One region of the Caballeronia sp. ATUFL_F2_KS9A genome, then DNA from elsewhere that is predicted to be linked to it. Evidence: predicted binding sites of a transcription regulator. Region 1 holds the regulator's gene; each other region holds the start of a gene.

Region 1 (4,850 bases):
AAGTTCTGGCAGATCAGAGAGCGGACGAATCCTGCGACGGATGCTCGTTCCAGTGCAGCTTCTTGCGCAGCGTGGCGTACGTGCTGTAGCCGACCGGATGCAGCACCGGCACCGTATGCTTCGAGCGCCGCACTTCAATCGCGTCGTTCAGTTCGACGGCGGTGAACGACTGCATGTCGAAGTTCACGTTGACGTCGCGACCGCCGATGATCTGAATGGTCACTTTCGAATCGTCGGGCAGCACGATCGGCCGGTTCGACAGCGAATGCGGCGCGATCGGCACGAGCACGAAGCCCTGCAATTGCGGATGCAGGATCGGCCCCGCCGACGACAGCGCGTAGGCGGTCGAGCCGGTCGGCGTCGCGACGATCAGTCCGTCGGAACGCTGGTTGTACATGAAGTGGCCGTCCACCGACACGCGCAGCTCCGCCATGCCGGAGAAGCCGCTGCGATTCACCACGACGTCGTTGAACGCGAGCGCGTGGTAGATCGGCTTGTCGTTGCGCACGATGCGCGCTTCGAGCAGGCTGCGCTCCTCGCGCTCGAACTGGCCGGCGAGCATTTGCGGGACGATTTCCTGCATCGCCTTGAGCGGAATGTCGGTGATGAAGCCGAGCCGGCCATGATTCACGCCGATGAGCGGTGTTTTATACGGCGCGAGCTGCCGTCCGATGCCGAGCATCGTGCCGTCGCCGCCGAGCACGATTGCAACGTCCGCGCGCGCGCCCATCTCCGCGATGGAGAGCGCCGGGAACTCCGTCACGCCGACGTCCTTCGCGGTGCCCGCCTCGAAGACGACCTCGAAGCCCTGGCTCCTGAGGAGATCGGCGAGCGATCTCAGCGGCGCCTCGATGCCCGGCGTGTTGGTGCGCCCCACGAGGGCGACGGTCTTGAATTGGCCAATTTCCATGCCGGCATTACACCATAGTCAGAGAGCGAAAAGAACCGTGGGCGATGGCCGCCGGGCGCGCCGCGACGAGACCGTGCGGCATGACGCGGGCAGGCTCGCCGTTTGTCGCTAGAATGGAGCGGACGTTGAATGCCGACCACCCGGCGCGGCTCGCCGCTATCCGACACGTTGAGCTAAAATTTCCCCATGCTAGACCCACGTGCACAAACCCTCCTCAAAACGTTGATCGAGCGCTACATCGCCGAAGGTCAGCCGGTCGGTTCGCGCACGTTATCACGTCATTCCGGCCTCGAACTGAGCCCCGCGACGATCCGCAACGTCATGTCGGATCTCGAAGACCTCGGGCTGGTCGCGAGCCCGCATACGTCGGCGGGACGCATTCCCACGCCGCGCGGCTACCGGCTCTTCGTCGACACGATGCTGACTGTAGAAGCACCGCAAGACGAGGCCATGACCACCGCGGTGAAGACTCGCCTGCAAGGCGAGGAGCCGCAGAAGATCGTCGCGGCGGCGGCGAGCGTGCTGTCCAATCTGTCTTCGTTCGCGGGCGTCGTGCTCACGCCGCGCCGGAGCCACATGTTCAAGCAGATCGAGTTCATGCGGCTGTCGGACAAGCGCATTCTGCTCATCATCGTGACGCCCGAAGGCGACGTGCAGAACCGCATGATGGCCACGCAACGCGACTATTCGCCTTCGCAACTCGTAGAAGCCTCCAATTACATCAACGCGCATTTCGCGGGCCTGTCCTTCGACGAAGTACGCCGCCGTTTGCGCGAGGAAATCGACCAGTTGCGCGGCGACATGACCGCGCTCATGCAGGCGGCCGTGGTCGCGAGCACCGCCGAGACGGACCCCACTGACACCGTGCTGATTTCCGGCGAGCGCAACCTGCTCGAAGTGGCGGACCTTTCGTCCGACATGGCGCGGCTGCGCAAGCTTTTCGATTTGTTCGACCAAAAGACGAGCCTCCTGCAATTGCTGGATGTATCGAGTCACGCGCAAGGCGTGCAGATTTTCATCGGCGGAGAAAGCAATCTCGTGCCGATCGAGGAAATGAGCGTCGTGACGGCGCCATACGAGGTCAACGGGAAGATCGTCGGCACGCTCGGCGTGATCGGCCCGACGCGCATGGCGTACAATCGCGTGATTCCGATCGTCGATATCACCGCGCGTTTGCTGTCGATGTCGCTCAGTCATCAGTGACGCCATCTTGGCGCGCCGCGAAAGGGCGCGCCACTAGGCCGTTCGGCCAATGATGCGTCCGGAAACGCGCCGCTATAATGGTCCTCAACTTTTCCGACGACCATCTTCAGGCTCGCTTCCCTTATGCGTTTCGACCTCGAGTTGCCCTCGCAGCCCAGCGCTTCGCATCGCGTCGCGGTGCTGCTGATCAATCTCGGCACGCCGGACGCGCCCACGCCGCGGGCGGTGCGCAAGTATCTGGCGCAATTCCTGTCCGATCCGCGCGTCGTCGAAATTCCGTCATTCGTGTGGCAATTCATTCTGCGCGGCCTGATCCTGCCGTTTCGCGGGCGCGCATCGGCGAAGAAGTACGCGCAAGTGTGGATGCCCGAAGGCTCGCCGCTGCGCGTGCATACGGAAAAGCAGGTCGACGGCTTGCGGCGGCTCTTCGCGGCGAACGACTATCACGTCATCGTCGACTATGCGATGCGCTACGGCACGCCGGGCATCGGCGCGATGCTCAATCAGCTGAAGCTCGAAGGCGCCGACCGCATTCTCCTGTTGCCGATGTATCCGCAATACTCGTCGTCCACGACGGCCACCGCATTCGACGACGCGTTCGCCGCGCTCAAGCGCGTGCGCAATCAGCCGGAAATCCGCACGATCCGCCATTACGCCGATCATCCGGCGTATATCGCGGCGCTCGCGGAGCAGGTGCGCGACTATTGGCGGCATCACGGCCAGCCGGATTTCGCCGCGGGCGACAAGCTTGTGCTGAGCTTCCACGGCGTGCCGAAGCGCACGATGGATCTCGGCGATCCGTATCACGACCAGTGCCAGCTGACCGGTTCGTTGCTCATGGCCGCGCTCGGGCTTACGCCGGTTGAATGCCGCGTGACGTTCCAGTCGCGCTTTGGGCGGGCGGAGTGGCTTCAGCCGTACACCGCGCCGACGGTCGCGGAGCTCGGCGCGGGCGGCGTTTCTCGTGTGGACGTGTTCTGTCCCGGCTTCACGGCGGATTGTCTCGAGACGATCGAGGAAATCGGCATCGAGGTGCGCGACGAATTTCTGAAGGCGGGCGGCAAGCATTTTCACCGGATTGCCTGCCTGAACTCAGCGCCCGCGTGGATCAAGGCACTGGGCGAGATCGCCGCGCAACATCTTCAGGGATGGCCCGTGCAGACTGTGCAGCCGCTCACCGCAGTGGCCTGAGCGCGGCTTTTTCAGGCATTCACCCATGAACTACAAGATTTCGACGGAACCTGGCGCACGTTTGCGCATCGATAAGTGGCTTTGGGCAGCGCGTTTCTTCAAGACGCGTTCGCTCGCGAGCGATGCGGTCGAGAAAGGCCGCGTGAAGATCGGCGGGGCGAATGTGAAGCCGTCTAAGGACGTGCGCGTCGGCGATATCGTCGAGATCGATATCGAACGGCTGGTGTGGCAGGTCGAAGTGCTCGGGATATGCGATGTGCGCGGCCCGGCGCCGGTCGCCCAGACGCTCTATGCCGAAACCGGGGAAGGCCGTGCGAAACGCATGGCCGAGGCCGAGCGCCGCAAGAATTTCCGCGAGCCCGCAGCGGAACTGCAGGGAAGGCCGACGAAGCGCGACCGGCGCACTATCGACAAATTTTCTCGTTCGGATTGAAGTAGCTTTCGATGGTCGCGTGAACGCCGCCGTACTCGGTGGTACGTTCGGTCACGACGCCGGACATGCAGATGGTGGTCGTTCCCGCGACGAGTACCAGGGCGACCACCGCGATAGCAAAGGTCAGTTTCATGGTATCCCCGGGAAGCGGGTTGCCCGGTCAGAAGGCGGCCGGATCAGGAAACGGGCAAGGGCTGAAAGCGGTTTGAAGCAATTCGTAGGATTAGGGTTAACGTGCGTCCTGCGCTGCTTTTTTGAAGTGTAGGCGACTCAGGGCTTTCCCTCAATCCGAAAATCGCGCGCCGCGGCGAAGTCTGTATTACGAGCCATTGCGGCGCCATCTTGCTGTCGAGATTTGTCCGAAAAACCGTTTCGAAGGCTTGAAAAAGCTTTCGGCGCCCTCATTTCGGCCGTTAGTGCGAAAAATGCGTCCGACTTTCGGTCTGGCCGCTTTCGCAGCCGATTCAACTCACTGCAATACATATTCAGCGACATGGAAAACACGCAAGAGAATCCAGCGAGCCAGAACGCAACGCCCGCCGACGATAACGCGCGCCAGTCCGCCGACCCGACCAGCGCGGCGGCTCCCGCGTCCCAAGGCGCACCGGCTGATGCCGCCGCCGCGCCGCAAGCCGCGCCGAATGAGGCCGAAGCTGCGCTCGCCGAAGCGCAGGCCACCATCGCCGCGCTCAAGGAAGACTTCCTGCGCGCGAAGGCCGAAACCGAGAACGTGCGCCGCCGCAGTCAGGAAGATGTCGCGAAGGCGCATAAATTCGCCATCGAAAATTTTGCGGAGAACCTGCTTCCGGTGCTCGACAGCCTGGAAGCCGCGCTCGCCGACCAGTCGACGGATGTCGCCAAGGTTCGCGAAGGCGTCGAACTGACGCTGCGTCAACTGACGGGCGCGTTGGAGAAAGGCCGCGTGATCGCGGTGAACCCGGTCGGCGAAAAATTCGATCCGCATCGCCATCAGGCCATCTCGATGGTTCCGGCGGAACAAGACCCGAATACTGTCGTCACGGTGCTGCAGAAGGGCTACGTCATCGCCGACCGCGTGCTGCGCCCGGCGCTCGTGACCGTCGCCGCGCCGAAGTAATCGGTCTCGCGGCGTAC
Region 2 (4,850 bases), 170 kb from region 1:
GAAGCGGTGGAAGGTGCGAGCAAGGTGATCGTGCATCTCTATAACGCGATCGCGCCGTCGTTCCGCAAGATCGTGTTCAACCAGTCGAAGGACGAAGTGAAGGCGCTGGCGGTCGAAGGCACGCGCATCATCAAGGAATGCGCGGCGGCGCGGCCGGACACGCACTGGATCTATCAGTACTCGCCCGAAACCTTCAGCATGACGGAGCTGTCGTTCGCGCGCGAAGTCTGCGATGCCGTCGCGCAAATGTGGCGTCCGACGCCCGATCACAAAATGATCGTGAATCTGCCCGCGACCGTCGAAGCGGCAACGCCCAACGTCTTCGCCGATCAGATCGAGTGGATGGACCGCAACATGGGCTTTCGCGACAGCATCGTGCTGTCGGTGCATCCGCATAACGATCGCGGCACGGCCGTCGCGGCGGCGGAAATGGCGTTGCTCGCTGGCGCGGATCGCATCGAAGGCTGCCTCTTCGGCAACGGCGAGCGCACCGGCAATGTCGATCTCGTGACGCTCGCGATGAATCTCTACACGCAAGGCGTCGATCCGGGCCTCGATTTTTCCGATATCGACGCCGTGCGCCGCGTCGTCGAGCGCTGCAATCAGATTCCGGTGCATCCACGCCATCCGTACGCGGGCGATCTCGTGTTCACCGCGTTTTCGGGTTCGCATCAGGACGCGATCCGCAAGGGCTTCGCGCAGCGCGTGCCGGGCACGGTGTGGGAAGTGCCCTATCTGCCGATCGATCCGGCTGATCTCGGCCGCAGCTACGACGCCGTGATCCGCGTGAACAGCCAGTCCGGAAAGGGCGGTTCGACGTATCTGCTCGAACGCGGTCTCGGCTTCACGCCGCCGCGCCGCGTGCAGATCGAATTCAGCCACGCCGTCCAGAAAGTCACCGATGCATCCGGCGCGGAAATCAGCGGCGAAGCGATCTGCGAGCTCTTCAAGCGCGAGTATTTCGATGCGGGCGGGCCGGTATCGCGCATCGACGTTTCGACGCTTACGGTATTCGAAAGGCGCGTCGCATTACCGGCCGTAGTGGCTGCGACGAGCGGCGACGCTCACGCGCAGGCGGTCGCCGCCGCGCTCGGCGTGGACGCGAGCGTGAACTGGTTCGAGACGTCCGCGACGGCGAACGGCGACACGGCGGCGTTCGTCGGCTGTCGTGTCGGAGACGGGCCGACGCGCTTCGGCGTCGCGGTGCATGCGAATCCGGCGCTCGCGGTCGCCGATGCCGTCGTGAGCGCGGTCAACCGCTCCGGGCGCGTCGTGGACAACCTGCGGCAAGACGAAGCCGTGGAAGCGTGATGGGCGGCGCGCGTGGCTATTCGAGCGCCACGCGCGTCGCCTGCAGGGCGAGCAGCTGCCATTGGCCTTCGGTCTGCACATGGACGGCGGTGTAGGCGATCGGAAACAGCAGCGCGCCGTTCTTCGATTCCATCTCGATCAGCGCACGGCCCGACACGAGGCACGTATCGCGGCCGGCGGGCAGCACATCCTGCGACTGAATTTCGATCTGCCGATAGCGGCGGCGGCCCGCGGTGATCGCGTCGATGAACTGGCGCTTCGTCTCCCGCTTGCCGTTCGTGTGGACGTAGCTGACGTTCTCGGCCAGCAGCGCGTCCAGCGCCGGGCCGTCGCCCTCGACCATGGCACGGAAGCGATCGCGCTCGAGGCCGCGGATGGCCTCAATGGTTTTTGCCGGCATCTGTCGATTCCCCTTGTGTCGAGGAACCGATGCGCCGGCGCCTCGTCAGAAGTTGTATTGCAGATATAGCTGGCTGAAATTTATACCAGGATTCGGCTCTTTGATACCGCCGTTCGACAGATGCTGAAAGCGAAATCCCGCTTGATAGCTCTGCTTCGACCCGAAGATCATGCCGACGCCCACCATGTCCGCGAACTGGAACGCCGACCCGACGCTGAAATCCTCGGTGATGCGCGTGTGCGAGAGCAGCCGCACGCCGACGCCCGCCTCGATGAACGGCCGGAAGTAGCCCGAGCTCTTCACGAAGCGCAGCACTGGCGTAATGCCGAATTCCCATATGTTCGGATGCACGGCGTTGTCCTCGGTCGTGTGCCAGTAGGACACGTGACCTTCGCCGATGAGCGTGAAGTGAAAACCGCCGATCTCCCACCAGGTGAGGCCCGGATCCCAGGACAGGCCGAGATCGGCCTTCTTGATGTCGTGGTCGGCGACGCCGCCGGCGATCTGGACACCGAATCGGTCGGCATGAGCCGCCGCCGACGCGAGACCCAATGCAGTACAAACCGCCACGCGCGCTAGCGGGCGGGGCCACGAACTCTTGTTTTTATGCATTTGCACCCCAATTTGCTCGGATAGCGGGTGTGTTTCGTAAATTGCTGTCGCTTGGCGATTCTAGTGACGTTTTAAAACATTTGCAGAAATCGCATCAGCGCGCCCCCGTTTGTAGAATTTCTGATCGCGACAGTGGGCAAGTAAGGTAAATCATGCGAAAACGTTTCAGCCTCCGGTAGTTTCTTCCGCTGCTCGCGCAACAGTCCGTCCTATTGGACCCGCAAATTCGATAGTTTTTGTGGGAACTCCCACATTCCCCTCTGCTCTAACACTTAGCACTCGATGGACTGGAGTGCTAATATCGTGTCTGACTTGCCGCGGTCGTTAAGCGGCACGTGAATTGTTGATAAGGAGCTTATGAGCGTGACCAATGCGATGACCCTTCCGAATGTTGTGAGCTCGGCACCTGCCAAGGCATCTTCGGCAGGCGCGCTGACGTACGCACAGTCGTCGATGCTGACCGGCCAGATCGGCAACATCGATTCATACATACAAGCAGTGAACCGTATTCCGATGCTTTCGCAGGCGGAGGAACGCCAGTACGCCACCGAATTCCGCGAGCAGGGCAACCTGAACGCCGCGCGCCAGCTGGTGCTTTCGCACCTGCGCCTCGTCGTGTCGATCGCCCGTAACTATCTCGGTTACGGCTTGCCGCACGCCGACCTGATCCAGGAAGGCAACATCGGTCTGATGAAAGCGGTGAAGCGCTTCGACCCAGAGCAAAACGTGCGCCTGGTGTCGTATGCGATGCACTGGATCAAGGCCGAGATTCACGAGTACATCCTGCGCAACTGGCGCATGGTGAAGGTCGCGACGACCAAGGCGCAGCGCAAGCTGTTCTTCAATCTGCGCAGTCACAAGACCAGCCATTCGGCGTTCACGCCGGACGAGATCGAAGGTCTCGCGAGCGAGCTGAACGTAAAGCGCGAGGAAGTCGCGGAGATGGAAACGCGCTTGTCGGGCGGCGATATCGCGCTCGAAGGCCAGGTCGAGGATGGCGAGGAAGCGTACGCGCCCATCGCCTATCTGGCCGACTCGCACAACGAGCCGACTAACGTCATCGCCGCGCGGCAGCACGACAGGCTGCAAAGCGACGGCCTCGCCGATGCACTCGAATCGCTCGACGAACGCAGCCGCCGCATCATCAAGGCGCGCTGGCTCGACGTGCAGGACGACGGCTCGGGCGGCAAGACGCTGCATGAACTGGCCGACGAGTTCGGCGTCTCAGCGGAGCGCATTCGCCAGATCGAGGCGAGCGCGATGAAGAAGATGCGCTCGGCGTTGCATGACTACGCGTAACAATTGACTGTGCCATTGCAGAAATTGCAAAGCCCGCCGTCGACGAGACGGCGGGCTTTTTCTTTGGCACTTCGCTGAAAACACAAACGGCGCCCGCGGGCGCCGTTTGTTATCGAGCTTCGATTATCGCCTCAGGCAGGCATCGGTGCAGCGCCGCCGCCGTTGCCGGACAAGCGCGTGGACAGTTGCGCCGCATAGCGCTGCGCCGCCGCGCCCACGACGATGTGGAACGTATCCGCCGACACCCACGCCACATCCAGCGACGACAAACGCTGACGATCCACCGACGACGGATCGCGCACGACCACGCGCAGGCGCGTCTGCGCAACCGCGTCGAGCGATACCACGTTGGTCGCGCCGCCGAACACCGCGAGCCAGCGGAACGGGTCCGGATCGAGCGGGCCGGGCGTCTGGTCGCCGCTCACCGCTGCCGCGACCGGTTGCGCCGGCGTCGACGATGCGGGCGTTGCGCCGCGCGTCGACGAATGCTCGAGTTCGCTGCGGATTTCATCGGCGATCAGATCGGCTTCCGGCCCGATGATCACCTGGACGTTGGTCGCGCCGCGCTTCAACACGCCGCGCGCGCCGATGCTCTTCAACTGCGGCTCCGACACCTTCTCCGAATCGACGACCGACAGACGCAGACGCGTCGTGCAGGCATCGACGAGCGTCAGATTGGATGCGCCGCCGAGCGCCGCGACGTACTTCGCAGCGCGCGTGTTCGACACGGCTGCTGCCGCGCCGGGCACGGGCGGAATCAGGCCGCCATCGACGGTTTGGGCCACGTCGGTTTCGGCGTCGGTCGTGGCCGGCTCGCGGCCCGGCGTCGCCATGTTGAACTTGCGGATAAAGAAGCGGAACAGGCCGTAATAGATGACGAAGTACACCGCACCGACCACGAGCGCCAGCCAGCCGCGCTGCGACAGACCGTAGTTCAGCACGTAGTCGATCGCGCCCGCCGAGAACGTGAAGCCCAGATGGATGCCGAGCGCCGAGCAGATGGCGAGCGACAGGCCCGTCAGCACTGCGTGGATGCCGTAGAGCACCGGAGCCAGGAACATGAACGAGTATTCGATCGGCTCGGTCACGCCCGTCAGGAATGCGGTCAGGGCCATGGAGAACAGCAGGCCGCCGACGATCGCGCGGCGCTCCTTCGGCGCTTCATGGAACATCGCGAGGCACGCGGCCGGGAGACCGAACATCATCACCGGGAAGAAGCCCGTCATGA
Region 3 (4,850 bases), on a different contig from region 1:
GATGGGAATCGGTCAGGTCGTCACGTTGCGCGTACCCGCCGACCGGTTGCGCGAAGTCAACCGCGCGATCGAAAGCACCGCATGGGGCGGATATCGGACGGAGTTCTATCCGACGTACGACTACAAGGCCGCCGCGCAGAAGTTGCGCGAGGAAATGAACAAATAGTCCGGACGAAAAAAAACCCGCATCGCTGCGGGTTTCTTCTTTCGGCATGACGCGAGCCTCTTTCGAAGCCCGCGCCGATGTAATCGGCTTTCGCCAGATTACATGTCCATGCCCATGCCGCCCATGCCGCCGGGCATGCCGCCAGGCATCGGAGCATCTTCCTTCGGCAGTTCGGCGACAGCTGCGTCGGTCGTCAGCAGCAGGCCAGCCACCGATGCCGCGTTTTGCAGCGCCGTGCGCGTCACCTTCGTCGGGTCGACGACACCGGCTTCCACCAGGTCACCGTACTCGCCGGTTGCCGCGTTATAGCCGTAGTTGCCCGTACCTTGAGCAACTGCTGCCACCACGACCGAAGCTTCTTCGCCGCCGTTCGTGACGATCTGGCGCAGCGGCTCTTCCATGGCGCGCAGGACGATCTTGATACCGGCGTCCTGGTCCGCGTTCGCGCCCTTCAGGCCGTCGATCGCCTTGCGTGCGCGGATCAGCGCAACGCCGCCGCCTGCCACGATGCCTTCTTCCACAGCTGCGCGCGTTGCGTGCAGTGCGTCTTCGACACGTGCCTTCTTTTCCTTCATTTCGACTTCGGTCGCAGCGCCGACCTTGATCACCGCAACGCCGCCGGCCAGCTTGGCCACGCGCTCTTGCAGCTTTTCACGGTCGTAGTCCGACGTCGCTTCTTCGATCTGCTTGCGCACTTGCTTCACGCGCGCTTCGATGTTCACGGCTTCGCCAGCGCCGTCGATGATCGTCGTGTTTTCCTTGCCCACTTCGATGCGCTTCGCCTGGCCCAGTTCAGCCAGCGTTGCCTTCTCGAGCGTCAGACCGGTTTCTTCCGCGACGACTTGACCGCCGGTCAGGATCGCGATGTCTTCCAGCATGGCCTTGCGGCGGTCGCCGAAGCCCGGAGCCTTGACAGCAACCGTCTTCAGGATGCCGCGGATGTTGTTGACGACCAGCGTAGCCAGCGCTTCGCCTTCGACGTCTTCAGCGATGATCAGCAGCGGACGGCCAGCCTTCGCGACTTGTTCCAGAACCGGCAGCAGATCGCGGATGTTCGAAACCTTCTTGTCGTGCAGCAGCACGAACGGGTTTTCGAGGACGGCGACTTGCTTGTCCGGGTTGTTGATGAAGTAGGGCGACAGGTAGCCGCGGTCGAATTGCATACCTTCGACGACGTCCAGCTCGTCTTGCAGCGACTTGCCGTCTTCGACGGTGATGACGCCTTCCTTGCCGACCTTGTCCATCGCTTCAGCGATGCGCTCGCCGATCGACGTGTCGCTGTTCGCCGAGATCGAGCCGACTTGCGCGATTTCCTTGTTCGTCGTGCAGGGCTTGCTGATCTTGCGCAGTTCTTCGATTGCTGCAGCCACGGCCTTGTCGATGCCGCGCTTCAGGTCCATCGGGTTCATGCCCGATGCGACGTACTTCATGCCTTCGCGAACGATGGATTGCGCGAGCACGGTAGCGGTCGTGGTGCCGTCACCTGCGTTGTCGCTGGTCTTGGAAGCAACTTCCTTGACCATTTGCGCGCCCATGTTCTGGAGCTTGTCCTTCAGTTCGATTTCCTTCGCGACCGACACACCGTCCTTCGTGACCGTCGGGCCGCCGAAAGAGCGCTCGAGCACGACGTTGCGGCCCTTCGGACCCAGCGTGACCTTGACCGCGTTGGCCAGGATGTTCACGCCTTCGACCATCTTGGCGCGTGCGGAATCGCCAAAAGTGACTTCTTTAGCTGCCATATCCAAACTCCTTGATTCGATTCGGTTTGCTGGCTTCGCTGCGGCGCTCGGAGGAGCGGCTCAGGCAGACGAAGCCGAACGTGCAGGAAGGATGCTTACTTGACCAGAACGGCCATGATGTCTTCTTCGCGCATGACGAGCAGTTCCTGCCCGTCGACCTTGACGGTCTGGCCAGCGTACTTGCCGAACAGAACACGGTCGCCGACCTTCACGTCCAGGGCGATTTGCGAGCCCTTGTCATCGCGCTTGCCCGGGCCGATGGCCAGGACTTCGCCTTGGTCCGGCTTCTCAGCGGCTGCTTCAGGGATCACGATGCCCGATGCGGTCTTGGTTTCCTGGTCCAGACGTTTGACGATGACGCGATCGTGCAAAGGACGAAGGTTCATACACACTCCTCTCTTGATTGAGACTGAAAACGCGGGAAAACCCGTCCTTTGAGAAGGATCTCGCCGGACGGCAATCTTGTTAGCACTCTCGTGCAGTGAGTGCCAATTATATGGAGCGACTTTGACAATTTCAAGGACGCAAAGGCCGGGAAAACGCTTAAGCAGCTTGATGTCGAAGTTCACCCAACATTGAATTGCGTTCGTCGAACGTTGAACCGCTAAACCGCGAGCACACCGTTTCTTACGGCGCAGAACTTCCAACAGATCAGCGGCTTAGGATGGCGGGACGCGACTTCCAGCCCGGGCCATCACTGCGTGCGGACCCGCTGAAGAACCAAAATGAAACGACTCGCCCACGCGAAGAGATGTTCCTTCAAACTTAGGTGTTTACCCTTCCTCGAGCCGTCTCATCCATTGACGTTTGCCATCAAAGATATGAAGGTAACTCCAACGCAGTCGGCATCATTGGAGAATCGGGAGCGTCACGAAGTGCGGATTCGATGGATCGAACGTCGCTACGCGACCCGTTGCCGCCGTTCGCCAATCGGACGCCTTGTTGGCCGGCATTGTCAGCGGAGCGGACGTTCGAAGACCCGATGCATCGGTGCTTCAATGCGAGATCCGCCCACGTCGAACTTTGTTAGCCAGCAACGCGTCCGGAGCGATCAGAAACTTTGGGGCGGCCCGCGACAAGGTTCGCGTTCCTATGCGAGCGCTTTGCGCGCGAAAATTCGGCATGTTTCTCGACGCGGACGTGGCAATCCGCATTCGCCCCAAATTCCGATCGACCATTTCCTGAACCTCGCAACTGCTGAGTCTTCCCTTGGTGCGCGCGTCGTCGTCCGCGAAACGCTGCATTTCAAACTCGAACGTAGATCGACTTTGCAGAATGCCGTAACCTCTCTGCTAAAGCGGCGAAGCCAGCCCGCCGTCTGATCGCTGGCGCGCCGTACCTCAATGCCAGTTCCTGTGCGATGGTCATGCGCGAATTCAACGTTCAATTTGACACCGACGACACCCGGGTCCACTGCGTCTGCTACCTAGTTTGTGCAACGCTAGTGTCGTACGGACTGACGCAATCATGGTCACTTCCCCACTTAGTCGAATCTACGCGCCTGTGGCAGGCACGATCGACAACATCCTTTGACTGGCTGACCCGCATTCAGCTCGGCCAACTCGCATTGAAACTCTGCAGACAACACGTCAAACAACGGCGACGCTGCCTCCAAGTCGAAAATGTTTTCACTGAAACACTTGCGTTGGATTTAACGAGCGCCGACGTGGGTGAGTTGTGGGCACGCTGTCGTGACGCGATCCGACCGCAATAGTAATGATAAGGGCACGCATAAAGAACAATGACCGGCCCATTCGCGGGCCACGCACGTTTACGCTTGCTCAAGCGATACCGACTCTAGGATCAGCTCGAATTCCTTGACCAAGTCTGGATGATGAGTTAACAGATACCGCATTATTCCTTCATTCTCGAGCAGTTTTGCCAGGTAACCGCGAGCCAGCACCAGGTTCAATACGTCCTGCCCGAAACTCTGTTCTGCGAGCTTATACCTGCTTTGCAGATTGCTCATTTCGCGCTCCATCTTCGCGATTTGCTCCTCGCTCGCCATAACGCGGCGAGGACGTCGCTTCCCTTCGACCAGCCGATCGGTCGGCGTCGCGGCCAGCAGAGCTTCTGCATAGGCAGCAGTAATATTGTTTGCAGCTAGCATGAGCTCAATGCACTCCACCTGTCGCGTTGGCTTCATTCTCCGAATCACGCGGGAGAGGCTTGGAGAAAATTGTTGGTCTTTGAGAAGGTCGATCGCCTCAGGACAGATTCCGTCCAACAAGGTCGCCTTGCTGATAATATGAGACAGATTGACGCCAAGTGCCTTAGCTAAGCGCTCGGGCGACGCACCTCTCTCCATCGCTCGTCTAATCATGTAATGTTCTTGTAGGGCAGATAGCCGATTCACCCGATTGTTATAGGTGTAACCTTCGTCATCGGTTGATACCAAACACGCCGCATGAGAAATACCAAGCGTTCGCAACGCTATAAGTCGCAGATGCCCGTCTAAAAGAACGAAGCCACCGAGGTTCTTGTCCTCGGGCATGACTGACAGCGGCTCAATGAGGCCGACCTCTTGGATTGATGAGACAATCTGCTTGAACTTCCTTGAATTTGCAAGTCCAGCACTTGGCTGTCTCGAAGGTAAGACCGATTCTAACGGAGCACTTATCGGCTCCGGAATGAAACCCAGTTGAATTCGGCTCATGCTGCACTCCCGGGCCATACTCGGTCTGCCAAGTATTTGGGTAAAGAACTGATTGCTTCAGCGCGCAACAGATTCACAAAATTCTCTTCCGCGAATAGTTGACGCAGCGCTCCGACAATGAAAAGCAGTCGCTGCTGCGTGAAGTCTGCCTTTCTCACGAGCGCCTTCTGGCGTTTTGCCTCGTTTTGATACGTTCTGACTAGTCCACTCGCCGTCAGCGACGATCTTTTTCCTGGGGGTTTATGAACAATGGACCTACCGAGTAATTGCCGCTTCTCAATCACATGAC

The links. The regulator HrcA, encoded in region 1, represses chaperone genes, less so after heat shock. The targets are predictions, from matches to a motif close to TTAGCACTCNNNNNNNNNGAGTGCTAA.
Region 2: rpoH (RNA polymerase sigma factor RpoH) is a predicted target of HrcA. The motif match lies at 2,596-2,622, and genes of this name have one in related genera.
Region 3: NCS67_RS10075 (co-chaperone GroES) is a predicted target of HrcA. The motif match lies at 2,371-2,397, and genes of this name have one in related genera.

Annotation. Positions count from the first base shown of each region.
Region 1 is NZ_JALQEK010000001.1:328,919-333,768, forward strand. Features, by position in the region: gene NCS67_RS01570 (NAD kinase) at 14-910, opposite strand; gene hrcA (heat-inducible transcriptional repressor HrcA) at 1,097-2,113, shown strand; gene hemH (ferrochelatase) at 2,237-3,304, shown strand; gene NCS67_RS01585 (RNA-binding S4 domain-containing protein) at 3,330-3,737, shown strand; gene NCS67_RS01590 (hypothetical protein) at 3,709-3,870, opposite strand; gene grpE (nucleotide exchange factor GrpE) at 4,231-4,833, shown strand.
Region 2 is NZ_JALQEK010000001.1:157,716-162,565, reverse strand. Features, by position in the region: gene leuA (2-isopropylmalate synthase) at 1-1,311, shown strand, start outside; gene NCS67_RS00810 (nuclear transport factor 2 family protein) at 1,328-1,711, opposite strand; gene NCS67_RS00805 (acyloxyacyl hydrolase) at 1,757-2,323, opposite strand; gene rpoH (RNA polymerase sigma factor RpoH) at 2,687-3,622, shown strand; gene nagE (N-acetylglucosamine-specific PTS transporter subunit IIBC) at 3,754-4,850, opposite strand, start outside.
Region 3 is NZ_JALQEK010000012.1:3,500-8,349, forward strand. Features, by position in the region: gene NCS67_RS10065 (hypothetical protein) at 1-166, shown strand, start outside; gene groL (chaperonin GroEL) at 265-1,905, opposite strand; gene NCS67_RS10075 (co-chaperone GroES) at 2,001-2,291, opposite strand; gene NCS67_RS10080 (plasmid partitioning protein RepB C-terminal domain-containing protein) at 3,677-4,561, opposite strand; gene NCS67_RS10085 (plasmid partitioning protein RepB C-terminal domain-containing protein) at 4,558-4,850, opposite strand, start outside.